Linked DNA regions of Microbispora sp. ZYX-F-249. The protein of the gene in region 1 interacts with the protein of each later gene in a pairwise test. Links are inferred from orthologs where the notes say so. Each region holds a gene or a part of one and is shown in the gene's direction. Other genes may lie near its edges.

Evidence for each region.
Region 2: the proteins of AAH991_RS36815 (region 1) and topA interact in binary tests that used the Escherichia coli proteins (3 or more experiments, as listed by UniProt). The link is inferred for Microbispora sp. ZYX-F-249 from one-to-one orthologs.

The regions. Positions count from the first base shown.
Region 1 is NZ_JBDJAW010000058.1:1,888-16,345, forward strand. Bases 1,924-4,759 are described here. They hold AAH991_RS36815 (IMPACT family protein), read left to right. Parts: upstream 1,924-2,949; coding sequence 2,950-3,570; downstream 3,571-4,759. Other genes in these bases: AAH991_RS36810 (dipeptidase), read right to left, coding at 1,924-2,817; AAH991_RS36820 (isochorismate synthase), read right to left, coding at 3,589-4,759. In the rest of the region: AAH991_RS36800 (GNAT family N-acetyltransferase), read right to left, coding at 1-683; AAH991_RS36805 (M20 family metallopeptidase), read right to left, coding at 680-1,783; more of AAH991_RS36810, read right to left, coding at 1,780-1,923; more of AAH991_RS36820, read right to left, coding at 4,760-4,812; AAH991_RS36825 (GDSL-type esterase/lipase family protein), read left to right, coding at 4,984-5,802; AAH991_RS36830 (FadR/GntR family transcriptional regulator), read right to left, coding at 5,807-6,499; AAH991_RS36835 (2-isopropylmalate synthase), read left to right, coding at 6,768-8,420; AAH991_RS36840 (BtrH N-terminal domain-containing protein), read left to right, coding at 8,502-9,485; AAH991_RS36845 (CGNR zinc finger domain-containing protein), read right to left, coding at 9,500-10,072; AAH991_RS36850 (VOC family protein), read left to right, coding at 10,094-10,537; AAH991_RS36855 (response regulator), read right to left, coding at 10,542-11,147; AAH991_RS36860 (sensor histidine kinase), read right to left, coding at 11,144-12,268; AAH991_RS36865 (ABC transporter permease), read right to left, coding at 12,289-13,014; AAH991_RS36870 (ABC transporter ATP-binding protein), read right to left, coding at 13,014-13,910; AAH991_RS36875 (alpha/beta fold hydrolase), read right to left, coding at 14,018-14,458.
Region 2 is NZ_JBDJAW010000001.1:72,851-87,720, reverse strand. What follows is about bases 6,826-10,073. They hold topA (type I DNA topoisomerase), read left to right. Parts: upstream 6,826-7,194; coding sequence 7,195-9,873; downstream 9,874-10,073. Other genes in these bases: AAH991_RS00355 (cellulose binding domain-containing protein), read right to left, coding at 9,934-10,073; AAH991_RS00365 (DUF5703 family protein), read right to left, coding at 6,826-6,932. Also shown: AAH991_RS00380 (M20/M25/M40 family metallo-hydrolase), read left to right, coding at 2,076-3,371; AAH991_RS00375 (hypothetical protein), read left to right, coding at 3,483-4,109; AAH991_RS00370 (chaplin family protein), read left to right, coding at 4,314-6,404; more of AAH991_RS00365, read right to left, coding at 6,741-6,825; more of AAH991_RS00355, read right to left, coding at 10,074-11,085; AAH991_RS00350 (metallophosphoesterase), read left to right, coding at 11,341-12,651; tmk (dTMP kinase), read left to right, coding at 12,803-14,870. UniProt on the Escherichia coli protein: Releases the supercoiling and torsional tension of DNA, which is introduced during the DNA replication and transcription, by transiently cleaving and rejoining one strand of the DNA duplex.

The DNA.
Region 1 (14,458 bases):
GCCCGGGCCGCGGCCGGATCCGCCACGCGAAGGGTCTCGATGTCTTCGGGCACGGCGACCAGCACCGTCTCGGCGTCGGTGCGGCCCCGCACGGGCCGGCCGCCGTCGTCGCCCAGCCCGGTGACCGCGCCCGGCGGGATCTCCATCGGGCACGGCTCACGCCGTACGGCGGCGAGCACGTGCGGCGAGGTCAGGCGCCAGACGGCGAGCACGCGGTCGCTCTCGTCGCCGGCGTTGATCGCGTCGGCCATGGTGCCGTAGAAGGCGGGCAGGTACTCCTCGGGCCGGGCGCCGAGCTTGGTGAGGTTGAAGTGGGCGTTGCGGCGCACCAGCGGGTCGTACGTCCAGGTGATCGTGTCCAGGCCGTGGTCGAGCGCCCACTCGCGCTGGTGCAGCTTCAACGCGAAGCCCGCGCCCTGCCCGGCGAGAGTCCCGGTGATGTGGGAGTGCAGCGCCCGCCGCGGCGGGGCCGCGACGAACCCGACCGACGCGCCGACCAGCCGATCATGGCGGTAGGCCCCCGCGACGTAGTTGCCGGCGTGGGAGAGCGCGCGCATCATCTCCGCCGTGATCGGAGCGCCCCCGGGATCCGGCCGCCAGATGCCGGCGAACAGGCGGCAGACGTCCTCGAACTCCTCGACGGCGTGCAGCTCACGCACACACAGCTCGTGGGGGCCGCTCATCCGCGCACCGCCTCGACCAGGCCCGTCAGCAGCGCGGCACGGCCCGGCATCTCGGCCACGACCACGTGCTCGTCGTCGGCGTGCGCGCCGCCGCCGACCGCGCCGAGCCCGTCCAGGGTGGGGCAGCCGGCGCCGGCGGTGAGGTTGCCGTCCGAGGCGCCCCCGACGGCCGCGCCGGGCAGGGGCGCGAGTCCGAGGCCGGCGGCGACGCGCTGGGCGAGTGCGAACAGGCCGGCCGACGAGGCCGGTTCGAGCGGTGGGCGGTTCGGGCCGCCGAGAACCTCCAGGCGGGTTCCGGGCGTCCGGGGCGACAGCGCCCGCATCAGCGTGTCCACGCGGAGCTGGGCCGCGACGGCCGGCACGCGCACGTCCACGGCCAGGCGGGCCAGCGCGGGCACGGTGTTGATCGTGGTGCCGCCGGACAGCAGCGTCGGCGTGACGGTCGTGCCGTCCAGGCCGCCCTCGGCGGCCATCGCGGCGACGGCGAGGATCTGGTGGGCGAGCTCGACTCCCGCGTTGGCTCCCTTGCCGGGGTCGAGGCCGGCGTGGGCGGCCCGGCCGTGCACCACGATCTCGTACGTCGAGATGCCCTTGCGTGCGGTCTTCAGGGCGCCGCCGTCGGCGCTCGCCTCCAGCACGAAGGCGGCGGCGAGGCCGCGCGCCGACTCCTCGACCAGGGCGCGGGAGGACGGCGACCCGAGCTCCTCGTCCCCGGTGACCAGCACGCACACGCCTTCGGGGGAGGGGAGCGCGGCCAGCGCGTGGAACATCTGCACCAGCCCGGCCTTCATGTCGAACACGCCGGGCCCCCGCGCGATCCCGCCGGCGACCGACCAGGGCCGCGAGCGCAGGGAGCCGATCGGCCAGACCGTGTCGTGGTGGCCGAGCAGCAGCACACGCGGCTCGCCGAAGCGCCACCGCAGGTGCGTCACGCCGTCGATCACGATCGTCTCCGGAGGCGCGCCGAGCAGGCGGCGCCCCTGCTCCGCGACCACGGCGGCGCTGCGGGCCACCGCCTCGTGATCGGCGGAGAACGACTCGCAGCAGACGAGTTCCTCCAGGTCCGCGAGCATGGCGGAGAGGTTCACCGCCGTCTTCACAGTGGCCTGCCCAGCTGAGCGCGGAACAGCCGCCGCACGTTGCCGCCGAGGATCTTCAGGATGTCGTCTTCCGCCAGCCCCCGCCGCAGCAGCGCCTCGGTGACCAGGGGCAGCCCGCGCGGCCCGTCCAGCCCGGGCAGGGCGGCTCCGGGGTCGATTCCCTCGAAGCCGAAGTCCTCGCAACACGGGGGAGTGACGTCGTGCAGCACCTCGCGGACGAAGTCGGGCCCCAGCCCCACGTGGTCGATCCCGGCGACCTCCGCGACGTGCACGATGTGCTCCACCAGCCGGTCCACGGTGTGGTCGGCCGGATCCTCGGCGAGGAAGACGGGGAAGAAGTTGACGCAGACGACCCCGCCGGTGGCGGCGACGCCGCGGATCTGGTCGTCGGTGAGGTTGCGGTGGTGGTCGCGCAGGGCCCGGGCGGAGGAGTGGGTCGCCATCACCGGGCGGGTGGCCAGCTCCAGGACGTGCTCGACCCCGCGTGCGCCCAGATGGGAGACGTCGAAGATCATGCCGAGCCGCTCCATCTCCCGTACGGCCGTCACCCCGGCGTGGGTGAGCCCGCCGCCGGTGGCGTCCTCACCGCTGCCGTCCGCCAGCGGCGTGCGCCCCCAGTGCGCGATCGAGGCGACCCGTACGCCGAGCCGGTGCAGGGTGGGCAGCAGTTCGACGGAGGAGTCCAGGCCGGGCATGCTCTCCATCGCCAGGACCAAGGCGATCACGCCGTCGTCGAGCGCCCGGTCGACCTGCGCGCCGTCCAGGCAGAGCCGTACGGCGTCCGCGTTGCCCTCGGCCAGCGTGTGCGCGCACTCGATCATCCGCAGGGTCTGGCGCAGCGCGCCCTCCGGCCGGTAGCGGTCGTCCACGAAGACCGGCAGCACCTGCAGGTCCACGCCGCCGTCCCGCAACTGGGGCAGCCACCGTTCGCGGAAGAAGCCCGCCCACCGGGCCGGCGGGCGTTCGGCGACGGCCATCAGCAGGTCGTTGTGCGTGTCCGCGACGACGGCGGTGTGATGAAGGTGGGCTGGCACCCCGCTGACGGTACGGCAGGGAAGGAGCGCGGCAATTCGTCCGATCCGACTAAAGAGGGTGACAAGCTTCGTGCATCAGGCCAAAGGCCTTACCTTACTTCGTAAAGGCGGGCGGCTGAATAAGCTGATCCCGTGGCAGCGCCGTACCGGACGATCAGGGACATCGTCGAGCACGAGATCGAGATCCGCCGTTCGCGCTTCATCTGCGCGCTCGCCCCGGCGGCCACGGAGGAGGCCGCGCGGGAGTTCGTGGCCGAGCGCAGGCGGCTCTACGCCGACGCGACCCACAACTGCTCGGCGTACGTCATCGGTCAGGGCGTCCGCAGGGCGGACGACGACGGGGAGCCGGGCGGCACGGCCGGCACGCCGATGCTGGAGATGCTCACCCGGCGCGGTTTCGCGGACGTGGCGGCCGTCGTCACCCGCTACTTCGGCGGGGTGCTCTTGGGTGCGGGCGGCCTGGCCCGCGCGTACGGCGGAGCGGTGGGGGAGACGCTCGACCGGGCGGGGGTGGTCGAGATGGTTCCCGCGACGGTCGTGACCGTGTCGGTCGGCCACGCCCAGGCCGGGAGGCTGGAAAGCGACCTGCGCGCCTCGCCGTACGTGCTGCGGGGTGTCGACTACGGCGCCCGGGTCGCCTTCGAGGTGGCGGTGGCCGAGGACCGGCTGCCCGTCTTCGAGGAGTGGATCGCGGCGGTCACCGCCGGGCGGGCCGAGACCGCGCTCGGCGGCACGGTCCACCTCGCCCGCTGAGCGGGCGACGCGGGGCCGTCACCCCTCCAGGGCGTACTGCATCACGCGGAGCTTGGCCTGCGCCTCGGCGAGCTCGGCGGCGGGGTCCGACCCGGCCATGATGCCGCAACCGGCGAACAGCCGGGCACGCCTGCCGGAGACGTACGCGCAGCGCAGCGCGATGCCCCACTCGCCGTCGCCGCGCGAGTCGATCCAGCCGACCGGCCCGGAGTAGCCCGCCCGGTCCATGCCCTCCAGTTCGCGGATGACCCGGAGCGCGGCGCCGGTGGGCGTCCCGCCGACCGCGGCCGTGGGGTGCATGGCGGCCACCACGTCGAGCACCGACGCGCCGTCGGACAGCCGTCCGGTGACCCGGCTGGCCAGGTGCTGGACGTTCGGCAGCACCAGCAGCTCGGGGCGGTCGGGCACGTCGAGCGCCGAGCAGAGGGGCGCGAGAGCCTCACGGACCGAGGCGACCGCGCAGGCGTGCTCGTGGCGGTCCTTCTGCGAGGCGTAGAGGGCGGCGCCGCGGGCGGCGTCGTCGGCGGGGTGGGCGCCGCGCGGCGTCGTGCCCGCGAGGACCAGCGACTCGACCGCCTGGCCGGTGTGCCTCACCAGCAGTTCCGGCGTCGCGCCGACGAGCCCGTCCACCGAGAACGTGTAGCACTCGGGGTAACGCTCGGCCAGCCGTTCCAGCAGCACGCGGGGGTCGATGTCCCGCTCCGCGACGGCTGTCAGATCGCGGGCGAGCACCACCTTGTCCAGCATGCCGTCCCTGATCCGCCGTACGGCTCGGGCGACCCGGTGCTCCCATTGCGGCGCCGACAGCGAGCCGTCGCCGTACCGGATACGGCCGGGCGCGGAAGGCGGGGTGACCAGGTCGAAGGCGTCGTCGCCGATCGTGGTGAGCCAGGCGCGGCCGTTCCGGCGGGCGAGCACCACGCGGGGGACGACCAGCACGGTCCCGTCGGCGTCGGCGTCGAAGGTGAAGGAGCCGAAGGCGACCGGTCCCGAGCCCGGCACGCCGACCTCGTCCTCGATGCGCGCTCCGGCGAACAGCGAGGAGAGCCAGCCGCGGGCCCAGTCGAACCGCCCGGGGCCCGGCGGCACCGCGGCCCGCGCCGCCTCTCCCCAGCCGACGAGTCCCTCGCCGTGCCTGATCCAGGCGTACGGCGCGGCGTCGGGCAGACGCGCCAGCAGATCGTCAGGGTCGCTCACCGCGACCGTGCGAACCACGAGGGGCCGGATAAGAGCGACACTCACCCGACTCACTCTACGCAGGATCTGAACATGTTCGACAAGAGGCCCCCCGTGCGATCGCGCTGCCCCTGTGTCAAGCCGCAATAGGAATCCGGTCATGGAAGGCTCGCCTTCCCTGGTGGCGATAGAGCGTACCTCCACGCGATCCCTACCTTTGATCTCCCGGAGGTGCCCATGATCAAGAAGATCACGCCGGTCCTGGTCGCGAGCGTCCTGCTCGTGCCGACCGGCGCCCACGCCCGTACGACGCCCGCCGTGATGGCGGCGCTGGGAGACTCGATCAGCGCGGGGTTCAACGCCTGCGGCTGGTACGTCGCCTGCACGTCCCGCTCGTGGTCGGCGGGGGACTTCCCGTCGGTGAACAGCCACTATCTGCGCCTGCTCGCCATGGGGAGCGGGATCAAGGGGCACAACCTGAACTTCGCCGTCCCGGGATCGACCAGCGCCGACCTGCGGGGGCAGGCGCGGCAGGCCGCCGAGGCCGGCGCGGGCTACGTCACCGTCCTCATCGGCGCGCAGGACGCCTGCGTGGGCTCCGAGAAGGAGATGACGCCCGTGGGAACGTTCCGGCGCAACATCGACGAGGCCTTCGACGTGCTGCGGCCCACCGGCGCGCGGATCTTCGTCGCGAGCGTTCCGGACGTCAAGCGCCTGTGGCGGGTGGGCAAGGACAACGGGTGGGCGCGCGTCTTCTGGGGGATCGGCCGCATCTGCCAGTCGATGCTGGCCAACCCGACGTCCACCGCCAAGAAGGACGAGGCCAGGCGCGACCGGGTGCGCGGGCGGGTGATGGACTACAACGAGCAGCTCAGGCAGGCGTGCGCGAGGTACGGCCCGGCCTGCCGCTACGACGGGGGAGCGGTCTTCTCCTATCCCTTCACCCTCAAGCAGGTGAGCGCGTGGGACTACTTCCACCCCAACGCCGACGGGCAGAAGGCCCTCGCCAAGATCACCTTTGATCCCCGGTTCTTCGCCGACGCCGTCGAACCCTGATCCGTCAGCGGGTGCGACGGAGACGGTCGAGGGTCTGCTCCAGCTCGTCCTGCAGCACGCGGCCCGCGCCGTCGGCGTCGCCGCGCTCGACGGCGCCGACGAACGCCGCATGGGAGTCGTCTCCCGGGTTCGGGTCGCCGGCCCGCAGGCCGAGCAGGTCGACCAGGGCGACCAGCCCCTCCCGCAGACGGGGGACGAACTCGGCGAACAGGTCGGTCAGCACCGGGTTGTGCGCGGCGGCGACGACGGCCGCGTGCAGGGCGATGTCGGCGTCGACGAAGGCGGCGTCGCCGTCTCGCGCGGCGGCCCGCCTGGCCTCCAGCGCCGCGTGCAGCGCCGCCACGTCCTCCGGCGTACGGCGCCGCGCCGCCAGCCGGGCGGCCTGCACCTCGACCAGCATGCGCACCTCGTAGACGTCGGCCACGGCGGCCCGGCGCAGGCGGGCCGCCCAGTCCTCGGCGGGCCTGTCGGAGATGACGAAGACCCCGGCGCCCTGACGCGCCTGGACCAGCCCGGCTCCGGCCAGCGCGCGCAGGGCCTCGCGGACGGTGGAGCGGCCCACGCCCAGGGTCTTGGCCAGGGTCGTCTCGCCGGGCAGCCGGGTGCCGACCGGCCAGCGGCCCTCCTCGATATGCGCACGCAGCCTCTCGACGGCCTGGTCGACGAGGGGACTGCGCCGGAGCGCGCCGAGGGTCATCGCATTTCACCTCTCAGGTTGTCTGAGGAGTTGTCGTGTGGTTACTCTACCGCCCATGACGCCGCTCGGCCTCCTTCTTCTCGGCCGCCGCGGCGGGGCCTGATCCGATGACCGGCACCCCGCCGCGGGGTGCCGTGCCGCCGGTCGCCCTCCCGACCGAAGGATCATCTCCGTGACCACCACCTCCACTGCCTTCCCGACGATCCGCACCCCGCGCGGCCCGGTGCCCGCCGGTGCTCCCGCCTGGAATCCCCAGCGGGGCAGCGCGATGCCGCACCACCGCTACCGGCCGGCCCACGAGCGGGTGGAGATCCCCGAGATCCACCGCGAGTGGCCGGGCCGCAGGATCGAGCGCCCCCCGCTGTGGGTGCCCGTCGACCTGCGCGACGGCAACCAGGCGCTGGCCGAGCCCATGGACACGCCACGCAAGCGGCGCATGTTCGACCTCCTCGTCGCGATGGGGTTCAAGGAGATCGAGGTCGGCTACCCGTCGTCGAGCCGGACCGACTTCGGCTTCGTCCGGCACCTGGCCGAAAGCGGCGTGGTGCCGGACGACGTGACCCCCGTGGTGTTCACGGCGGCCCGCCGCGACCTCATCGAGCAGACCTTCGCCTCGATCCAGGGCATGCCGCGGGCGGTGGTGCACCTGTACACCGCGACCGCGCCGGTCTGGCGGGACGTCGTGCTCGGGCAGGACCGGGCCGGGCTGCACGCGCTCATCCGGGAGGCCGCCGGTCACATCGGGCGGCTCGCCGACGCGATGCCGGGGACGGCGGTGCGTTTCGAGTTCTCGCCCGAGGTGTTCAACTGCACCGAGCCCGACTTCGTCCTGGAGGTCTGCAACGGCCTCACCCGGTTGTGGGACGCCTCGCCCGACCGGCCGGTGATCCACAACCTGCCCGCCACCGTCGAGATCGCCACGCCGAACCTGTACGCCGACCAGATCGAGTACATGCACCGCCACCTGGAACGGCGCGACGCCGTCATCCTCTCGGTCCATCCGCACAACGACAGGGGCACGGGGGTGGCCTGCGCGGAGCTCGCCGTACTGGCCGGGGCGCAGCGCGTCGAGGGCTGCCTGTTCGGCAACGGCGAGCGCACCGGGAACGTCGACCTCGTCACGCTCGCGCTCAACCTGTACGCCCAGGGGGTCGACCCGATGGTCGACTTCTCCGACATCGACGTGATCCGGCGGACCGTCGAGGAGTGCAACCGGTTGCCGGTCCACGTCCGCCATCCGTACGGCGGGGACCTCGTCTACACGGCCTTCTCCGGGACCCATCAGGACGCCATCAGCAAGGGGCTCGCCCACCACGAGCGTGCGGCGGCCGAGCGGGGCGTGCCGGTGGGGGAGGCGCCCTGGGCCGTGCCCTACCTGCCGATCGACCCGGCCGACGTCGGCCGGACGTACGAGGCGGTGATCCGGGTCAACAGCCAGTCGGGCAAGGGGGGCGTCGCCCACCTCCTCCGGGCGCACCACGGGCTCGACCTGCCCAAGGCGCTGCGTGCCGACTTCTCCCGCGTCGTCCAGGACGCGACGGACCGCAGCGGGCGGGAGGCCACGCCGAAGGACCTGCTCGAGCTGTTCCGCGCCGCGTACGCGGTGGAGGGCGGGCCGGTCACTCTGGCGTCGTGGACGGCGGACGGCGCTGGATTCCGCTGCGTCCTGCGCCGGAATGACGCGGCGTACGAGGCGAGCGGCGCCGCGCCGGCGGACGCCGTCACCGCCGCCCTGGCGGCGGCCGGGATCGCGGTGGAGGTGCTGGAACGGGACGGACACACGGTGGAGGGCGGCGCGGTCGCCTATGTCCGGTGCCGGGTCGCCGGCGCCTGCGTGTGGGGCGCGGGCGAGGACGCCGGCGCCGGGACGGCGTTCGCCCGGGCCGTGCTCGCCGCGGTCAACCGCGCCCTGGCCGGGTGAACCGGCGGCCGGCTGGACTCTCCCCCTGTGGGAGGTCGCATGCTCCTCCCGGCGGTTCCGGTCGGCACGAGGAGAGCGATCATGGCCATGGTGGAGGGCGTCGAGGCCCGCGGCACGCACCACTGCGAGACGACGGCGCTGGGAGTGCTGCTGCGGCATGAGGGACTCGACCTGTCCGAGCCCATGCTGTTCGGGCTGGGCTCGGGCCTGTCCTTCGTCTACTGGGACGGCAAGGGCATGCCGTTCCCATTCATCGGAGGCCGCGTCAAGCCCTTCGAGCTCACCAGGAACCTGGCCGCCCGGCTGGGACTGACGTTGACGACGCAGGAGACCACCTCACCCCGCAAGGCGTGGGAGAACGTGGCCGCCCCCATCGACGCGGGCCGGCCGGTCGGCCTCCAGCTCGACTGCTACCACCTGGACTATTTCCGCTCCAAGGTGCACTTCGGCGGTCATGTCGTCGCCATGTACGGCTACGACGAGCACGACGCCTACCTGGTGGACACCGATCAGCAGGGAGGGGCGGTGCGCACCAGCCGGGCGGCCTTGGCCATGGCACGGGCCGAACGCGGCCCGATGACCGCCAGGCACCGATCCTTCACCATCACCCTGCCCGCTCGCCCGCTGTCCTGGCAGGACCGAATCGTCCCCGCAATCAGGGACTGCGCCGACGCCTTCCTCGCCGCTCCCATCGCGAATCTGGGTTATCGCGGCATCGGCAAAGCCGGCAGGCAGGTGCCCGGATGGCTGCGACGCGCCGGCGAGCCGCGGCGGGACCTGCCGCAGGCCGCCCTCCTCATGGAGCAGGGCGGCACCGGCGGCGCCCTGTTCCGCGTCCTCTATCGGGACTTCCTCGACGAGTGCACCCGGCTGATCGACGACGACGACCTGCGCGCCGGTCACCGGCTGTACGCCGAGGCCGCCGTTCTGTGGGCGCGGGTGTCCAGCCTGATCGCGAAGGCGGGGGAGACCGGCGACGCGGGGCACCTCGAGGAGGCCGGCGTGATCCTCCACGATCTTGCGCGCATCGAGGAGGAGGCGATGCAGGCGCTGCGCCGGCTGTAGGGCGGACCACCGCGTCAACCCTCACGCGAGCGGTGCGCGCGGACCTTGTGGCGGTTGCCGCACCGCTCCATCGAGCACCAGCGCCTGCTGCCCGGGCGTGAGGTGTCGACGAAGACGAGGGCGCAGTTGTCTCCCGCGCACTCCCGCACCCGGTGCGCGTACGGGCCGGTGAACAGCTCGACGGCGTCCCTCGCGACGGTCGCGACCACTTGGGCCCCGGTCGCGGGGACGGCCCAGGACCTCAGCCCGCCGGCCGTCATCACGGGCGTCAGCGGGGGCGCCGACGCCGCCTCGTTGACCGCGTCCACGTCCGCCTGCCTCGGCGTGCGTCCGTGCGCGCGGTCGCCGGCGAGGCCCCACAGGGCGGTGCGCAGGACCTTGGCGCGGAGGAGGTCCTTCGCCGTCGCGTCCACCCGCTCCAGGCCGAGCCGGGACGCGGCGGCCCACCGGGCGAGGTCGTCCGGCTCGTGCAGCGTCTCGTAGTGGGCGTAGACCCCCACGCCGCCGCTCACGAGGAACTCCAGGCAGAGGGCGCCCGGGTCGAACCGGAAGGAGGCTCCGTCGCGCGGATGTAGCGTCAGGCTCATGTAACCACTATAAAGGGTTACATGACTCTCGAATGGAAGCTCGTCATCGACTGCGTCGACCCGCACGCGCAGGCGGCGTTCTGGGCACAGGCCCTGGGTTACGAGGTGGAGGACAACAGCGCGCTGGTCGGCCGGCTCCTGGACGCCGGCGTGCTGGGGGAGGCGGAGGTGACCCCCGACCGTACGGCCTTCCGGACGCTGCGGGCCGTGCGGCACCCGGACGACCCGTTCGACCCGCACAGCGGCACCGGCCTCGGCCGCCGGATCCTCTTCCAGGCGGTTCCCGAGCCGAAGGCGGGCAAGAACCGCCTGCACATCGACCTGCACGCGGGCCCCGAGCGCAGGGACGCCGAGGTGGACCGGCTCAAGGGGCTCGGCGCGACCGTGCTGCGGACCGTGCAGGAGCCGGGGACCCACCACGTCACCATGGCCGACCCCGAGGGCAACGAGTTCGACGTGCAGTGAATCCCTACAGCCAGCCGTTGTGGCGCGCCAGCCGGGCGGCCTCGATGCGGTTCCTGGTGCCGGTCTTGCCGATGGCCGACGACAGGTAGTTGCGGACGGTGCTCTCCGACAGGTGGAGGCGGGCGGCGATGTCGGAGATCGTCGAGCCGTCGGCCGCCGCGGCCAGGACGTCGCGCTCCCTGTCGGTCAACGGACTCGGGCCGGTGCTCAGCGCCGCCGCGGCGAGAGCGGGATCGATGACCCGCTCGCCGCGCAGGACCCGGCGGACGGCGTCGGCGAGCTCCTCGACCGGCCCGTCCTTGACCAGGAACCCCCGGGCCCCGGCCTCCATCGCGCGGCGCAGGTAGCCGGGCCGCCCGAACGTCGTGAGGATGAGCACGGCGCAGCCGGGCAGGTGTTCGCGCAGGTCGGCGGCGGTCTCCAGGCCGCCGCGGCCCGGCATCTCGATGTCGAGCAGGGCCACGTCGGGCCGGGTCCGCAGCGCGGCGTCCACCACCTCGTCGCCGTGGCCGACCTGGGCGACGACCTCGATGTCCTCCTCCAGGCCGAGGAGCAGGGCCAGCGCGCCGCGCATCATGCCCTGGTCCTCGGCCAGCAGCACCCGGATCACTCGCCGTCCTCCTCCGCGTACGGCACCGTCACGCGGAGGAGGAAGCCCCCGTCCGGCGGCGCCGTCGTCTCCAGCGCGCCGCCCACGGCCTTCACCCGCTCGCGCAGGCCGGTCAGGCCGTTGCCCTCGCCGTACGGCTTCGCGGGCGGGCCGTCGTCGCGGATCTCCAGCACGAGGTGCCCGCGGTCCTCGCCCAGGCCGATCGCGCAGGCCGCCGCGCGGCTGTGCCGTACGACGTTGGTCACGCCCTCGCGCACGGCCCAGCCGAGCAGGGCGTCGGTCTCGGGAGCGGGGCGTACGGAGGCCACGCGGACGGTCGCCTCGACGCCGGCGTCCGCGAGGGCGGCGCGTGCGGAGTCGAGCTCGGCGGTGAGCCCTCTGCCGCGATAACCGGTGACGGCGGCCCGCACCTCGGTCAGCGCCTGCCGTCCGATCCGCTCGATGTCGGCCGCCTGCCCGGCCGCCTCGTCCGCGTCCACCCGCGCCAGCCGGCGTACGGCCTCGGCCTTGACGACCATCACCGAGAGCGTGTGGCCGAGCAGGTCGTGCAGGTCGCGGGAGAAGCGCAGCCGCTCCTCGGACACGGCGGCCCGGGCCAGTTCCTCCCGGGTGGCCTTGAGCTCGTGGATGGCCGCCCACAGCCGGATGATGATCGCCGGGATGATGCCCGCGGTGAACGTCCCCCAGACCAGCGCGAGCATGCCGCTCAGGTCGGCGCCGGCCCGTACGGCGACGGCCAGAGCGGCGGCGCACTCGGCGAACAGCACGACCGGCAGGACCTTGCCGCCGATGGTGGTCCCGGTGGCCACGGCCAGCATGGTGACGAGATAGAGCCAGTTGCTCCCGAACCAGGCCGCCGACGCGAGGACCACCGCCGCGAGCAGTCCCAGCGCCGGCAGGGCGCGCCGCCGGTCGGCGAAGGCGAAGCGCGTGGTGGCCACGTAGAGCCCGGCGGCGGCCAGCGCGGCCGGCCAGGCCAGCCACAGCGGCTGGGAGCGGCCGTGCGCGATTTCCCACACGGGCGCCGCCGTCACGGCGGCCCACATGTACATGCCCCTGGCGTCGGGGCCGCGCTCGCCCTCCCGCAGCGGGTCGAGCCAGGTGCCGCGTTCTGTCGTCATCGGGAACGTCACAATAGCGGTCAGGCCCGGCGACCGGCGCGCCGATAACCGTGCACCGCGTAGACGCCGAAGACGAGCAGCCAGGCCGACAGGATCGCGACCTGGCGGACGGTGGGCACGTCGCCGAACGCGACCCGCCAGGACAACCCGGCGTAGCTGTTCGACGGGGTCCACTCGGCGACCGCGCGCAGCCAGGACGGGAAGTTCGCGACCGGCACCCACAGGCCGCCGAGGACGGCCAGCGTCAGCATGGTCGCGATGTTGGCCATCGCGGCCGACTGGCCCGACAGCCGGTAGCCGTTGCCGAGGCCGAGCAGGGAGAACGGCACGGTCCCCGCCCACAGGAGAACGACGATCGCCAGCCACCGCTGCGGCGCGAGCGTGACGTGGTTGACCAGCACGCCGGCCAGCAGCACGGCCGCGATGCTCGGCACGACGCCGGCGATCCCGGTGACGACCTTCCCGGCCACGACCTGGGCGGGGGTCAGCGGGGTGAGCCGCAACCGGCGCAGCCATCCCGCCGCGCGGTCCTCGGCGATGCCGCTGCCGTTGTTGAACGCGCCGCCGAGCGCGCCGTACGCCGCCATGCCGACCATCGTGTAGATCGCGGCGTCGTGCCGGTCGCCGGGGGCCAGGCCGAGGTTGGTGAAGAGGAGGTACATGACGACCGGCATGGCGATCCCGAAGATCACGTAGCCGCCGTCGCGCATGGTCCTGAGCAGTTCGAGCCGTACGTATCCCCACATCACGCGTTCTCCTTCGCGGTGAGGGCGACGAAGGCGTCCTCCAGGTCCGCCGGCACGACCTCCAGCTCGCGGACGGCGCCCGCGCGGGCGAGGGCCATGACGGTGGCGTCGGAGTCCGCGCTGCGCAGATGGACCCGGCCGCCCCTGGTCTCCATGTGGCGCACGCCCGGCAGGGCCGCGAGCCAGGCGGACTCGCCGTGGGCCGTCACGCTCACCGTGGTCAGCGCCGCCGCCCGCTTGATCTCCGCGCTGGTGCCGTCGGCGATCACGCGGCCGTGGCCGAGCACGACGACGCGGTCGGCGTGCTCGTCGGCCTCGTCCAGATAGTGCGTGGAGAACAGGATCGTCTTGCCGCGGCTGGCCAGCCCGCGCATGCCGTCCCAGAACTCGCGCCTGGCCTCCACGTCCAGCGCGGCGGTGGGCTCGTCGAGGACGATCAGGTCGGGATCGCCGCACACGGCCGTCGCGAACCGCACGCGCTGCGCCTGCCCGCCCGACAGCCGGTCCACCCGGCGGTCGCGCAGCTCGCCGATCCGCGCGAGCGCGAGCACCCGGTCGAGGGGGAGGGGAGCGGCATAGGTTCCGGCCACGAAGGCCAGCAATTCGCGGACCGTCACCCGCGGGACGAGGCCGCCCTCCTGCGGCATCGCGCCGACCAGGCCCCGCCGTACGGCCTGCTCGGGGTCGAGCCCGAACAGCGCGGCCCGCCCGGAGTCGGGTGGCAGCAGCCCGAGCAGCAGCGCGATGGTGGTCGACTTGCCCGCGCCGTTGGGGCCGAGCAGTGCCACGGTCTGGCCGCGGGGGACGGCGAGCGTGAGCCCGTCCACGGCCCGTACGGGGCCGAAGTGCTTGGTCGCCGAGGTCAGGGACACGGCGTCGGGGGTGTTGGTGGTCACGGGGACGACGGTAGGCGGGCGCCGCCGGCCCGAGTAGATCGATCGGTACGGCCCCGGGCGGGACAAATGTCCCACCCGGAAATCTACATCGTAAAGGCGCTGGCTTGTTATGAAACCTGTGCCAGAACCGCCGCCAGGTCCGCCGGACGGGACAGCATCGGCCAATGACCGGTCGGCAGCTCACGCAGCTCCCACTCCGGCCCGCCGAGGGACGCGAAGAACGGATGCCCGGCCGCGATCAGCTCCTTGACCTGCGCGAGCGGGAACGAGCAGCTCACGAGCGTCTTCGGCAGCGCGGCGAACGCGGCGGCGTCCGCGCCGAGAGCGAGGGGCTGGGTGATCGTGCCGAGCGGCTGGCCGGTGGCCCGGGAGGCCATCAGCGCCCGCTCCCGCTCGCCCAGCCCGTCGAGGCTCGCGCCCGACTCCTCCAGTTCGTCCCAGGAGAGCAGGGGATAGCGCCAGCCGTCCTCGACGCGCTTCTCGACGAACTCCCGCCCCGTGAGGTCGATCTGGGCCATGCCGTCCGGCACCGGGCCGCTCTCGACGTA
Region 2 (14,870 bases), on another replicon or contig:
GACGGTCACCGCTTCCGCGCCCCTCCCTGAGGACTACGGTCACCCCTCCGTCGGTTTTTGACCTCCTGTCTTCACCGCCATACGGGCGACCTTCCGCTCTGGGAGGTCGCCCGCTCACCTTCAGCAGATTGGAGAAAGAGTGACATCGTTCGCCTTCTGGGGCCGGGTCTCCACGGAGGACCGGCAGGACCCGGAAGCGTCCCGAGCGTGGCAGATGCGCCGCGCACGGATGCTGATCGAGCCGCGAGGCGGCGAGATCGTCGCTGAGTACTTCGACGTCGACAAGTCACGATCCATCCCGCCCCAGCGTCGGCCTGAGGCCAGCGCCTTGCTCGCCGAGTTGAGGAATGCACGGCGGGCCTTCGAGGCGGTCGTCGTCGGCGAGCCCCAGCGGGCGTTCTACGGGAACCAGTTCGGTAACACCTTCGAACTGTTCAACCACTTCGGGGTGCCCCTATGGGTGCCCGAGGTGGGCGGCCCGATCGACCCGACCAACGAGGCGCACGAGCTGATCATGCTGATGTTCGGCGGAGTCAGCAAGGGCGAGCGCAACCGGATCAAGGTCCGGGTCCGGACGGCGATGGCCGCCATGGCGGAGATCGAGGGAAGGTATCTCGGCGGACGCCCACCGTACGGCTATCGCCTGATCGACTTGGGACCGCACCCGAACCCTGCCAAGGCCGCTGATGGCAAGAGGCTGCGCGGTCTCGACCTCGATCCCTACGCAGGCCCGGTCGTCCAGCGGATCTTCCGCGAGTTCCTCGAAGGCAAGGGACTGTTCGCCATCGCCGAAGGGCTGACCCGCGACGGCATCCCCAGCCCCTCTGCCCACGACCCGAATCGCAACCGCCACCGGTCCGGGATCGCCTGGTCCAAGAGCGCCATCCGGGCGATCCTCACCAACCCCCGCTACACGGGCCGTCAGGTGTGGAACCGGCAGCGCAAGGATGAGGTGCTGCTGGACGTCGAGGACGTCACACTCGGCCACACCACCAAGCTCCGGTGGAACGACTCCGAAAAATGGATCTTCTCCGAACGGGTCGTCCATCCACAGCTTGTGGATGACGTGTCGTTCCGAGACGCGCAGGACATGCTCGCCGGGCGGGGGCGCGGCTCATGCGAGCACGCCCCGCACCGCTCCCGCCACCCCTATGCCTTCAAGGGCGTCATGATCTGCGGCATCTGCGAGCGGAAGATGCAGAGCCAGTGGGTGAACGAGGCTCCCTACTACCGCTGCACGTTCCCGCGGGAGTACGCCCTGGGCAACAAGCTCGACCACCCGCGCAACGTCTACCTGCGTGAGGACGCCATCCTCCGGCGCGTCGACCGCTGGCTGTGCAAGGCGTTCGCGCCGCATCGTGTCGCCCAGACGATCGACGAGATGTACGTGGACCAGGCGGACACCGGGCACGACGCGAAGGCCGAGATCGCCAAGGCGAAGATCGCTCAGGCCGAGACCAAGATGGCCCGCTACCGAGCCGCGCTCGAAGCTGGAGGCGACCCGGAAGAGATCGGCAAGTGGATCGCCGAGGCCAAGGCCGAGCGGGTCAGGGCCGAGGCGGAACTCCGTACGACCACGAGGAGCGCCCGCATGTCCCGGGAGGAGATCACTGCCCTTGTCGCCGAGATCGGCGACATGGCCAGAGCCATCACCGAGGTCCCGACCGACCGCAAGAGCGAGGTCTACCAGCGCCTCGGCCTACGGCTGACCTACCACCCAGGCAAAGCAAAAGTGAGGGCCGAGGTGAATCTCAGCCCTCACATAGTGAAAAGGTTCGTGTCCGAGGGGGGACTTGAACCCCCATGCCCATCACTGGGCACTAGCACCTCAAGCTAGCGCGTCTGCCTATTCCGCCACCCGGACGTGGTGCCTCACGCAGGATCGTCATCCCGCGTCGGCGGATACAGGTTAGCACTCTCTCCGCCGTGCTTCATACCGGGAATCCGCCCCGCGCGGCTCGCGGCGGCCCGGGGGTGAACGTCACGCCCGTACGGCGGCAGGATGGAGGCGCGAGCCGTACGACGTGAAAGGGCGGGCCGGACCTCGGACGGATCCGCCGGCAGGAGGAGGCGCAATGACCCCACGCTACGGGGAGGACGAGGTCGCCGAGCTGTGCCGCGACCTGATCCGCATCGACTCGGTCAACGCGGGGGACAACGCGGGGCCGGGAGAACGTGAGGCCGCGGAGTACGTGGCAGGGAAGCTGTCGGAGGTCGGCCTGGAGCCGCGCATCCTCGAATCGGACCCCGGGCGGGCGAACGTGGTCGCCCGGGTGGAGGGCGCCGACCCGAGCAGGGACGCCCTGGTCCTCCACGGCCATCTGGACGTCGTGCCGTTCGACGCCGCCGACTGGACCCATCACCCGCTGAGCGGCGAGATCGCCGACGGGTGCGTCTGGGGCCGCGGCGCGGTCGACATGAAGGACATGGACGCGATGATCCTCGCCGTGATGCGGCAGCGGCTGAGCGAGGGGCGCAGGCCGCCCAGGGACGTCGTGCTCGTCTTCACCGCGGACGAGGAGGCCGGGGGGCACTACGGCGCCCAGTGGCTGGCCGAGCGGCACCCGGACGTCTTCGAGGGCTGCACCGAGGCCGTCGGCGAGGTCGGCGGCTTCAGCGTGACCACCGAGAAGGGCCGGCTGTACCTGATCGAGGCGGCGGAGAAGGGCATCGCCTGGATGCGCCTGACCGCCAAGGGCAGGGCCGGGCACGGCTCGATGCTCAACGACGACAACGCCGTGACCGAGCTCGCCGAGGCGGTCGGCAGGATCGGCCGGCACAAGTGGCCGGTGCGGCTCACGCCCACCGTGCAGGCGTTCTTCGAGGAGGTCTTCGGCACGGAGATCAAGGCGGAGGACGCGGAGGCGGCGGTGGCCACCCTCGGGCCGCTGGCCCGGATGATCGGCGCGACTCTCCGCAACACGACCAACCCGACCATGCTGCAGGCCGGGTACAAGGCGAACGTCATCCCCCAGATCGCGAGCGCGCACGTGGACGGCAGATTCCTGCCGGGTTACGAGGACGAGTTCTTCCAGACCGTGGACGAGCTGCTCGGGCCGAACGTGACCCGGGAGTTCGTCTATCACGACGTGGCGGTCGAGACCCCCTTCAAGGGCCCGCTGGTCAAGGCGATGGCGGACGCGCTGCACGAGGAGGACCCGGGCTCGCGGGCCGTTCCGTACACGCTGAGCGGCGGCACCGACCTCAAGGCGTTCAGCCGCCTCGGCATCAGCGGCTACGGCTTCGCGCCGCTGCGGCTTCCCGAAGACTTGGACTTCTCCGGGATGTTCCATGGCGTCGACGAGCGGGTTCCGGTCGATTCGCTCCGCTTTGGCGTCAGGGTCCTTGACCGTTTCCTCGATTACTGCTGAGAAAGCTCTTGCGATCACGTGCCGTGCCGCTACAGTAACTCTCCGTTGGGGGTTGGATCCGCTCCGGGTTGACCCGGCGGGCTGTTCGACTCAGCGGTTTGGGGAGGTCGCGTGACGCGCACGTCGCAGGAGCAGTGGGGGGCCGGCAGGCCCGCCGCCGCTCCCGGCGTGCGCGTCACGTCTCCCGGCTCCGTCGAGCGGGGCCGGATGGCGCGGTTCGCGGCCGGTTCCCGTCTGGGCCGCCTGTTGGTCATCGGCGGGCTGATCGCCGCCGGATGGCTGCTCGGCGTGATCTTCGGCGTCTTCGGCACGGCGACGTCCGTGGCCGGGGCCGCACCCTCACATGATGTCGCCGGGTCGGTTCTCCCCGACCGTCTCACAGGTCCGGACCTCGGGCTGACGTCCTCACCGGGCGCGGCCGGGTCCCATGGGGAGAGCACCGACGGTTTCCCCACGGCGGCAAACGACGTCTCGGTGAACGCCGAGGCGATGGCGGGGCGCACGGTCGACGGGCTCACGAGCCAGTCGAAGCCTCTGCTCCCGCCGCCCTCCACCGCGGATCACGCGCCCGCAGACCAGGGCCTGGTCCCGCAGTCGAGCGGTGGAAACATCCTGTTCGGGGATGTCGCGCGGGACGTGTTCGAACCGCGCTTCACCAAGCTGCCCGCCCCTCTGGCGGCGGTTGTTCCCCCGGTGGTCCGCACAGCGGCGGACGACCCGTCTTTCTCTCCTGACTGATCCCGCCTTCGTGCCGGTCCCCGTCGTACGGCGACCGGTGCCATCGCCTGCCCTCGCTCGTGGTGCCCGGGCGGCAGGCTCCCGCGGGTGACGCGGAATCTCCCATCCTCGTGACCGTCCACGGCTCCGCTGTGCTCATACAGCCTGGACATGCGTCGCGAGCTGTCAGGTAACCCCCTAGAAGAACCACTAGGAGCATCCATCATGCGAACGTGGGCGAAGGGCTCGGCTTCCGCGGCGTTTCTGGCCGCCGGCGTCATGGCCCTTGGCAGCGGTACGGCTTTCGCCGACACCGACGGCAGCCATTCCGTGCTCGGCGGCAACCAGGTCGACATCCCGGTGACCCTGCCGATCGACATCAGCGGCAACGCGGTGGCGGTCGTCGGCGAGTCCCGGGCCTCCTCCCTGGGCGGCGCGGCCGTGCAGGGCGCGGGCGTGGGCGCCGGGCAGAACAAGACCTCCGGAGCGGGCAGCATCCTCGGCGGCAACCAGGTGGTCGCGCCGATCAACGCCCCGGTCAACGCCTGCGGCAACGCGGTGTCGGTCATCGGGCGGTCCGACGCGAGCTGCCGCGGCGGCGCGGCGGTCAAGGGCTCGGGACAGCGCGCGAGCGCGGGCGGCAACCGCACCAGCGGCGTGCACAGCATCGGGGGCGGCAACCAGGTCGTCGCGCCGGTCACGGCGCCGATCAACCTGTGCGGCAACTCGATCGCCGTGTTCGGCGACGCCACCGCCGGATGCCGCGGCGGTGCCTTCGTCGGCGGCGGCCGTGACGGCGTCCGCGCCGGCGGCAACCGCACCAGCGGCCGTGGCTCGATCCTGGGCGGCAACCAGGTGGTCGTCCCGATCACCGCGCCGATCAACGTCTGCGGCAACTCCGTCGCGGTCATCGGCGAGGCGTTCTCGGGCTGCCACGGCGGCTCGTCCGTGGGCGGCTCCGGCGGCCACGGGGGTCACGGTCACGGCGGTCACGGTGGCCACGGCGGGTACGGCGGTCACCACGGGGGCGGTCACACGCACCGCCCCGGCTCGACGGGACACGACAACGACGGCCGCTTCTCGGTGGGCAGCGGCACCCAGGTGGTCACGCCCATCGTCACGCCGGCCGACGTCTGCGGCAACGGCTCGGGCAACTGCCAGGGCGGTTCCAAGCCCGGTCACGGCGGCAAGGGCGGCTACGGCGGTCACGGCGGCCACGGGCACGGAGGTCACGGGCACGGCGGGCACGGCGGCTGGTCCGGCGGCGGTGCGGGCGGCAACGTCACCAGTGGGGTGCACAGCGTCGGCGGCGGCAACCAGGTGGTCGCGCCGATCACCGTGCCGATCAACGTCTGCGGCAACGCCGTCGCGATCGTCGGCGACGCCTTCGCGGGCTGCCGCGGCGGCGCGACCGTGGTCGGCGGCTGGAACAAGCACGGCGGCCGGGGGGCCGGCGGCAACGTCACGTCCGGTCGTGGCTCGATCCTCGGCGGCAACCAGGTGGTCGCCCCGATCACTGCCCCCGTCAACGTCTGCGGCAACGCGGTGTCGGTCATCGGCCGGTCCCAGGCGGGCTGCCGGGGCGGCGCCTCGGTTCTCGGCGGCGGGGTCGGCGCGGGCGGCAACATCACCTCCGGCAAGCACGGGATCCTCGCGGGCAACCAGATCGTCGCCCCGATCACCGCGCCGATCAACGTCTGCGGCAACTCGGTCGCCGTGCTCGGCGACGCCGCCGCGGGGTGCCTGGGCGGCGCCCAGGTGGGCGGCGGCTGGAAGCACCACGGCTACCCGCAGCACAAGGCCGCCCGTGGCGCGGTCATGCCCGCCATGCCGGGCGCGTCGGTGCTGTCCGGCAAGCACACGGTGCAGCCGATGAGCGCCGCCGCCGCTCCCTCCGCTCCGGTCATCGGCGACCTGCCGAACATGCTCGGCCTGCCGGAGACGCCGAGCCTGCCCGGCGCCCCCGCGAAGAAGGGGAACAAGGGCGGCAGCACCCCGGCGGCCGTCTCCAAGGCCGGCGGCGCGCTCGGCGACGCGACCCGTACGCTGCCCACCCAGCAGACGCTGGAGGACGCGACCGCCTCGCTGCCCGTCGCCGACACGGCGCGCAGCCTCCCGACCGGCGACCTGAGCAAGAGCACCGGCGTGCTGCCGCTGGGCGAGCTGAGCAGCCTCAAGCTGATGAGCGCCGAGCAGCCCGTCGGCCTGACCGGGATGAACCCGGCCTCGTTCCTCGCTCTGGCCCTCGGCGCCATGTTCGCCGCTTCGGCGAGCCTGTTCGCCGTCACCCGCCGCTTCCGGTTCGGCCGCAAGTAGCCGTACGGCCGCGCGTGTCAGCGTGGGAACCCCTCCGGCGGCGACGGCCGCACGGATGTGACCCGGCGGCGCGCGGCTGACGGAGGCGAGGGATATCACTCGCCCGCGCCAGGGAGTGTTCGACAGATGCTCCCGGCGCGGGCGACCAGGACGCCTTCCCACCGCCAGTGGATGGAGGCACGAACGCTTTGCCCGTTCCGGGGGCGCGGCCCGGGACGGGCAAAGCTCATTTGCCGAGTAATCTTCACAAGACGGGTCGGCGCACGTTCGATGCGCGCGCCGACGGACCGGGAACGGCAAAGCCCTTTTGACCGTGCGCGTCCGCGTCCCGGCGGCTCACATGGTCCTGGCGGCCCGTATGATCTTCCGACGCAGCCGGACGCGTCTGCTGCCGTCGGGATAAAGGCGTAGCCGCTCCAGTTCCCAGTCTCCGTGCTCGGCATGCTCGGTGAGCATCTGCCTCGCCACCTCACGAGGGGTGTCCCGGGGGAGATACAGGTCCAGGTAGGAGTAGTCGAGCACAGCCATTGGTCTCCGGGGCGTGCTAGGGAACTCGTTGGGCTCTATTCTGCGTCTCCGTGGATAACAGCGCCAGGCGGGTTACATTCCCGGACATAACCGGGTAGCCCGAGGGGGAGGAACGTGCGGCGGCAGGTACCTTCAAAGCGGCGCCTCCTCGGCGCCCCAAGGGGGTAATCGCCTCCGGCCCGGACGACGAGGGTGTCATGAGCCGGGAGCACGAAGCCCGGCAGCACGGGGAATGACAGCGGACAGCGAGGTAGGAAGCAGCGTGCCAGCCAACAACGGCAACGCCGGCGGAACCCGCCTGGTGATCGTGGAATCGCCCGCGAAGGCGAAGACGATCGCCGGGTACCTCGGGCGCGGCTACATCGTCGAATCGAGCATCGGCCACATCCGTGATCTTCCGGAGAAGGCCGATGACATCCCGGAGAAGTACAAGAGCGAGGCCTGGGCCCGCCTCGGGGTGAACGTCGACCACGAGTTCGAGCCGCTCTATGTCGTGAACCCGGACAAGAAATCGCAGGTGTCCAAGCTCAAGCAGCTTCTCAAGGAGGCCGACGAGCTCTACCTCGCCACCGACGAGGACCGGGAGGGCGAGGCCATCGCCTGGCACCTGCGCGAGGTGCTCAAGCCCAAGATCCCGGTGCACCGCATGGTGTTCCACGAGATCACCCCGCACGCGATCAGGGACGCGGTCTCCAACCCTCGCGACCTCAACCTCCGCCTCGTCGACGCCCAGGAGACCCGGCGCATCCTCGACCGCCTCTACGGCTACGAGGTCAGCCCGGTCCTGTGGAAGAAGGTCAAGCCGCGGCTTTCCGCCGGCCGTGTCCAGTCGGTCGCGACCCGGCTGGTCGTGGAGCGCGAGCGGGAGCGGCTGGCGTTCACCGCCGCCAACTACTGGGACCTGCAGGCGCTGTTCGACACCGGCCGCGCCGGCGACGACCCCCGGACGTTCTCCGCCACCCTCACCGGTGTGGACGGCAGGCGCGTGGCCCAGGGCCGCGACTTCGCCTCCACCGGCAGGCTGAAGGGCTCCGACGTCCTCCACCTCGACGAGGCCGCCGCGAGGGCCCTCGCCGGCCGCCTCGAGGGTGTGTCCTACGCGGTGCGGTCGGTCGAGCGCAAGCCGTACACGCGCAAGCCGTACGCGCCGTTCCGGACGACCACCCTGCAGCAGGAGGCGAGCCGCAAGCTGGGCTTCTCCGCCAAGTACACGATGCAGGTGGCCCAGCGGCTGTACGAGAACGGCTACATCACCTACATGCGTACCGACAGCATCACGCTGTCGGAGACCGCCGTCGCCGCCGCCCGCGGCCAGGCGATCAAGCTGTACGGCTCGGCGTACGTGCCGGACAAGCCGCGCGTCTACACCAGCAAGGTGAAGAACGCCCAGGAGGCGCACGAGGCGATCCGGCCCTCCGGCGAGGAGTTCCGCACGCCGGGCGAGACCGGACTGTCCGGGGACATGTTCCGGCTGTACGAGCTGATCTGGCAGCGTACGGTCGCCTCCCAGATGAAGGACGCCGTCGGCGAGTCGGTGTCGGTCAAGGTCGGCGGCACGTCCAGCGCCGGCGAGAACGTCGAGTTCAGCGCCACCGGCCGGACGATCACCTTCCACGGCTTCCTCAAGGCGTACGTCGAGGGCGCGGACGACCCCTCGACCGACCGGGACGACTCGGAGAAGCGCCTGCCCACGCTGGCCGAGGGCGACCGGCTCACGGCGGCCGAGCTGACCGCGCTGGGGCACTCGACCAAGCCGCCCGCGCGCTACACCGAGGCGTCGCTGGTCAAGGAGCTGGAGGACCGCGAGATCGGGCGGCCTTCGACGTACGCGTCGATCATCGGAACGATCCTCGACCGGGGCTACGTGTTCAAGAAGGGCACCGCCCTGGTGCCGTCGTTCCTCGCGTTCGCCGTGGTCAACCTGCTCGAACAGCACTTCGGCAACCTGGTCGACTACGACTTCACCGCCGACATGGAGAAGGTCCTCGACGACATCGCCAACGACCGCGCCGAGCGGGTGCCCGAGCTGCGCAGGTTCTATTTCGGCGGCGGGGACGGCGACGAGGGCCTGAAGGAGATGGTCACCGACCTCGGGGAGATCGACGCCAAGGAGATCAGCTCGTTCCCGATCAAGGGGACGGACATCGTGATCAGGGTCGGCCGTTACGGGCCGTACCTCGACCGCGACGGCGCCCGGGTGAACATCCCCGAGGACATGGCCCCCGACGAGCTGACCGCCGAGAAGGCCGAGGAGCTGTTCTCGCGCCCGAGCGGCGACCGCGAGCTGGGCGTCGACCCGGCGACCGGCCGGACGATCGTGGCCAAGGACGGCCGGTTCGGCCCGTACGTCACCGAGGTCCTGCCCGAGGAGCCCGCGCCCGCGGAGGGCAAGAAGCGGACGAAGAAGGCGGACGTCCCCAAGCCACGGACCAGCTCGCTGTTCAAGACGATGTCGCTGGACACGATCACGCTGGACCAGGCGCTCAAGCTGCTCCAGCTGCCCAGGGTCGTCGGCGAGATCGACGGCGAGGAGGTCACCGCGCAGAACGGCCGGTTCGGGCCCTACATCAAGAAGGGGACCGACTCGCGCTCGCTCGCCTCCGAGGAGGACCTGCTCACGGTCACGATCGAGCAGGCCAAGGAGCTGTTCGCGCAGCCGAAGGCGCGCGGACGCGGCCGTGCCGCCGCCGCTCCGCCGCTGCGCGAGCTGGGCGAGGACCCGAACTCCAAGAAGCCGATCGTGGTGAAGGAGGGCCGCTTCGGCCCGTACGTCACCGACGGCGAGACCAACGCGTCCCTGCGCAAGGGCGACACGGTCGAGGACATCACGCTGGAGCGGGCGGCGGAGCTGCTGGCCGAGCGGCGGGAGCGGGCGCCCGCTCCCAAGCGCACGACCCGCGCCAGGACGACCGCCGCGAAGAAGCCCGCCACGAAGTCGTGATCGACGGCCCCGGGCGGCGGCCGACGGCCGCCGCCCGGGCGCTGTCCGCGCGTGCGCAGGTCAGGCCGTGGTGCATGTCGTGCCGTTGAGCGTGAAAGCGCTCGGCGGGGCGGAGACGCCGGTGTGGGAGGCGTTGAAGCCGATGCGCGTGGACGCGCCGGGGGCGAGGGTGGCGTTCCAGGGCAGGCTGGTGGCCGTGACCGTGCTCCCCGGGGCCTGGCTCCAGTCGGCCGACCAGCCCTGGACGATGCGCTCACCCGCGGACGGGAAGGCGAACCGCAGCGTCCAGCCCGAAATCGGCGTGGCGCCCGTGTTCCTGATCACCACATCGGCCGTGAGGCCCGTGCTCCACGCCGACTGGCTGTAGCCGACCTCGCAGGAGGCAGCGGGAGTCACCGAGGGGCTCGCTGGGGGTCTCGGCGACGGGCTGTAGGTGGGGAACCCCTGCTGGGCCACAGTGGTGATCGGGTCGGACGGCAGGCTGAGGTTGCCGGCCGCGTCCCTGGCCACCACCACGTAGGTGTACTTCTGGCCCGTCACCAGGTTGCCCTCCATGAAGTAGGGGGAGGACGTGGCGCCGGCCCGCACCCAGCCGGTCTCGGTCAGCCGGAAGACGACGTAACCGGTCACGCCGACGTCGTCGGTCGACGCCGACCAGCAGAACCCCGTGCCGGGGAAGTCGGCCACGCAGCCGTCGTGCAGCCCGGTGGGTTTGCCGGGCGGGGTGGTGTCTCCGGTGACCGGGCTCGGGCTGACCACCATGCCGGTCACCGCCTGCGCGTTGATCAGCGCCGTCGGCGGGCTGGTGTGGCCGTCGGCGTCCTTGGCCACGATGTAGAACGTGTAGGTCCGGCCGTACGCCAGGCCGCCCATCACGACGGTGGTGCCGGTGGTCGACGTCGCCTTGACGAAGCCGTCGGCCGTGAGCCGGTAGACCTCGTAGCCGGTGACGCCGACGTCGTCGGTGGACGCGCTCCAGCACAGGCCGACGTATCCCTCGGTGGTGCCCGCCGGCACCGGCGGCGGGCACAGCCGCACGTTCGGCGGCGTGGCCGGCACAGCCGGATCGCCGTTCGGCGACGGGCTCACGCTGGTCCGCGGGGTGGGGGAGGGCGTGGCGTCCAGCGCTGCGGCGGGCGTGCCGTGGAGCGCGATCGCCGCGACGGCCACCCCTCCTGCGGCCATCCAGGCCAGATGCCGGGGACTTCTCATGTGTCACCTCGTGTCGTCCGCCCCCGGAGATCTGCCGGAGGCATCGTCTCCAGGACGCTTCCGCCGCGATCGTCCGCCCGTTCTCCGCGGGGGGCAAAGATCACCGGTGGTGGTACGGCATGAGGCCGACTCGACGGTGAAAATTTCAGCGGGCGCTGATTCCCGCCGTCGCACCCGGAAACGCGGCTTCCGGTGTGAGCTCGTAGCATCGTCGTCGGCCGGCCCTTGATCGCCAGCCGGTCGAGGGGAGATCTCGTGGGGTTCGTGGGCATGATCCTGACGGCCGTGGTCGTCGTGCACTTCTACCTGTGGCGGCGGCTGGTCAGGGCGTCGACGACGCCGGGATCGCGTTCGCGCCGGGTGCTGACGTGGGTGCTCGTGGCCCTGGCGGCCCTGATGGTGGTGACCTTCGTCGGCAGCCGGTCCGCCGGTATGGACGTCGAGCGCGTCGTGGCCTGGCCCGGCTATCTCTGGCTGGCCATGATGTTCTACCTGTTCGTGTTCGGGCTGGTCATGGAGGTGCCCCGGGCGGTCGCGACGTTCCTCGTGTCCAGGCGCCGCCGTACGACGGCCCTGGCCGAGGGGGCCGAGGGGGAGGCTGCGCCGGTGGACGAGGCGGTCCTCGCCGGTGCGGCAGCCCAGGGAGGTTCCACCGCGCCCGGCACGCCCATGACCGGCAGGCCGGAGCCGGAAGGGACCGCGGCAGACGTGCCGGCGATCGACCGGCGGCTGTTCATCTCCCGTACGGCCTCCGCGGTCGTGGCCGCGGGTGCGCTCGCGACCGTGGGCTACGGCGTGACCCGCGCCCTCGGCGACCCGGTGATCGAGCGGGTGCCGGTCCGCCTGTCCCGGCTCGACCCCCGGATGAGCGGCCTGCGCATCGCGGTCGTCAGCGACATCCACCTCGGCCCGCTGACCGGCCGGGGCCACACCGAGCGGATCGTCCGGATGATCAACGGTCTGGAGGCCGACGCCGTGACGATCGTGGGTGACCTGGTGGACGGCACGGTCGCCGAGCTGGGCCGTCTCGCCACGCCTCTGAGGTCCCTCGAATCCCGTTACGGCGCGTATTTCGTGACCGGCAACCACGAGTACTACACCGCGGGAGGCCCTCTGGAATGGATCGAGGAGCTGCGCTCGCTGGGCGTCCGGCCGCTGCGCAACGAGCGGGTCGAGATCCGTCACGCGGGAGCCGTGCTCGACCTCGCGGGGGTCAACGACCTGAACGGCGTGCCGTCGGGCGACGGCCCGGACTTCGACCGGGCCCTCGGAGGCCGCGACGCGAACCGGCCCGTCGTGCTCCTGGCCCACCAGCCCGTCCAGGTCACGCAGGCCGCCGCCCACGGCGTCGACCTTCAGCTGTCCGGGCACACCCACGGCGGTCAGATGGCTCCGTTCAACCTGCTGGTGACGCTGCAGCAGCCCGTGGTGGCGGGGCTGGCGAGCGTGCCGCGCACGGGCGGCGGCGACACCCAGGTCTACGTCACGCGCGGCGCGGGCTTCTGGGGGCCGCCGGTGCGGGTCGGCGCGCCACCCGAGATCACCCTCGTCGAGCTGCGGGCCTGACCGCACCCCCGGAACGGGGAATCGGGCAGAACATTGCCGCCATCTCGACAGCGAGGACGAGGCGGACGTAATACCCTCAGGCGACGAGCAGGCCCCGGTGGCCCGTTCGTCCGTCTCCCAAGCCCAGCGAGCACCTGGATACGCTGACATCATGAGCATCCCTGGCCGTGCCGCCGCCGCGCGACGCAAGCAGCCGCACGTGCTGGCGAACGCGCCGTTCCGCCGGCTCTGGACGGCGATGGCGACGTGCAGCCTCGGTGACTGGCTCAACATCATCGCGCTGACCGCCCTGGCCGGTAACCTCACCGCCGGATCCGGCTTCCAGGCCCAGAGCCTCGCGATCGGCGGCGTCTTCGTCGCCAAGATGCTGCCCGCGATCCTGCTCGGCCCGCTCGCGGGCGCGGTGGCCGACCGGTTCGACCGCAGGCTGACGATGGTCCTCGCCGACCTCGCGAGGTTCGCGGTGGTGCTGTCGATCCCGCTGGTCGGCGCCTACCAGTGGGTGATCGTCGCGACGTTCCTGGTCGAGTGCGTGAATCTCTTCTGGGTGCCCGCCAAGGACGCCACCGTGCCCAACCTCGTGCCCAAGGAGCGGCTCGAGGAGGCCAACCAGCTCAACCTTCTCGTCACGTACGGCACGGCCCCCGTGGCCGCGGCGCTGTTCGCGATCGTGTCGGCCGTGGTGACGACGATCTCGGCGGCCGTCCCGTCGTTCACCGTCGCGGCCACCAGCGTGGCGCTGTACGCCAACGCGCTGGCCTACCTGGCCTCCGCCGCGATGGTCTTCACGCTGCGGGCCATCCCGAAGAACCACGTCAGGCACGTGACCGCGCCGTCGGTGCTCCGGCAGATCACCGAGGGCTGGCGGTTCGCCGGCGGCAACCGGATCGTGCGCGGCCTGATCATCGGCATGCTCGGCGCCTTCGCCGCCGGAGGCGCGGTCGTCGGTGTGGCCAAGGCCTACGTGCAGGCCATGGGCGGCGGCGACGCGGGGTACGGCGCGGTGTTCTGCGCCGTCTTCCTCGGCATGGCGTTCGGCATGTTCTTCGGCCTGCGGCTGCTGAAGGGGCTGTCCAGGCGGCGGCTGTTCGGGCTGTCGATCGTGCTCGCGGGGCTGACGCTGGCCGCCGTCGCGCTCATCCAGAACCTCGTGGTCGTCGTCGTGCTGACCGTGGTGCTGGGCGCCTGCGCAGGCATCGCCTGGATCATCGGCTACACGGTGATCGGCCTGGAGGTCGAGGACGGGCTGCGCGGCCGTACGTTCTCCTTCCTGCAGTCGCTGGCCCGGGTGGTGCTGCTGCTGGTCGTGGCGCTGGCCTCCACCCTCGCGGCGCTGTTCGGCGCGCACGTCGTCCGGATCGCCGGGCTCAGCTACCGCTTCGACGGCACCAACCTCGTGTTGCTCCTGGGCGCGCTGCTCGCGATCGCCGTCGGGGTGGTCGCGCTGCGGCACATGGACGACCGTCCCGAGGTCCCCATCGGGGTCGACCTGCTGAACGCCCTGCGCGGGCGGCGGTTCGTCCAGGAGGAGGAGGCGCACCCCGAGCGCGGGCTGTTCATCGCCTTCGAGGGCGGCGAGGGCTCGGGCAAGACCACCCAGTCGCGGCTGCTCGCGATCTGGCTGCGCGACCAGGGCTTCGACGTCGTGCAGACCCGCGAGCCGGGCTCGACCAAGGTCGGCATGCGGTTGCGGGCGATCCTGCTCGACGCCGCCCACCAGGGCCTGTCTCCGCGGGCCGAGGCGATGCTGTACGCCGCGGACCGGGCCGAGCACGTGGAGAAGGTGATTAGGCCCGCGCTGCGGCGCGGCTCGACGGTGGTCTGCGACAGGTACGTCGACTCGTCGCTGGCCTACCAGGGCGCCGGGCGGTCGCTCGACCAGGAGGACGTCGCGAGGATCAACAGATGGGCGACGGGCGGGCTCGTCCCCGACCTCACCGTGCTCATCGACGTGCCGCCCGCGGTCGGGCTGCGGCGGATGGCCTCGCCGGCCGACCGCATCGAGGCCGAACCGCTCGAGTTCCACGAGCGGGTGCGGCGGGAGTTCCGGGCGCTGGCGGCCGCCGCCCCGGACCGCTACCTCGTGGTGGACGGCACGCTCGACCAGCGGGAGGTGACGCGCCTGATCCAGGACCGGGTGCGGGAGATCCTGCCCGACCCGGTGCCGCAGGAGGCCGAGGAGGCCACCGGCACGATGCCCGCCATCCGCGACTTCGGAT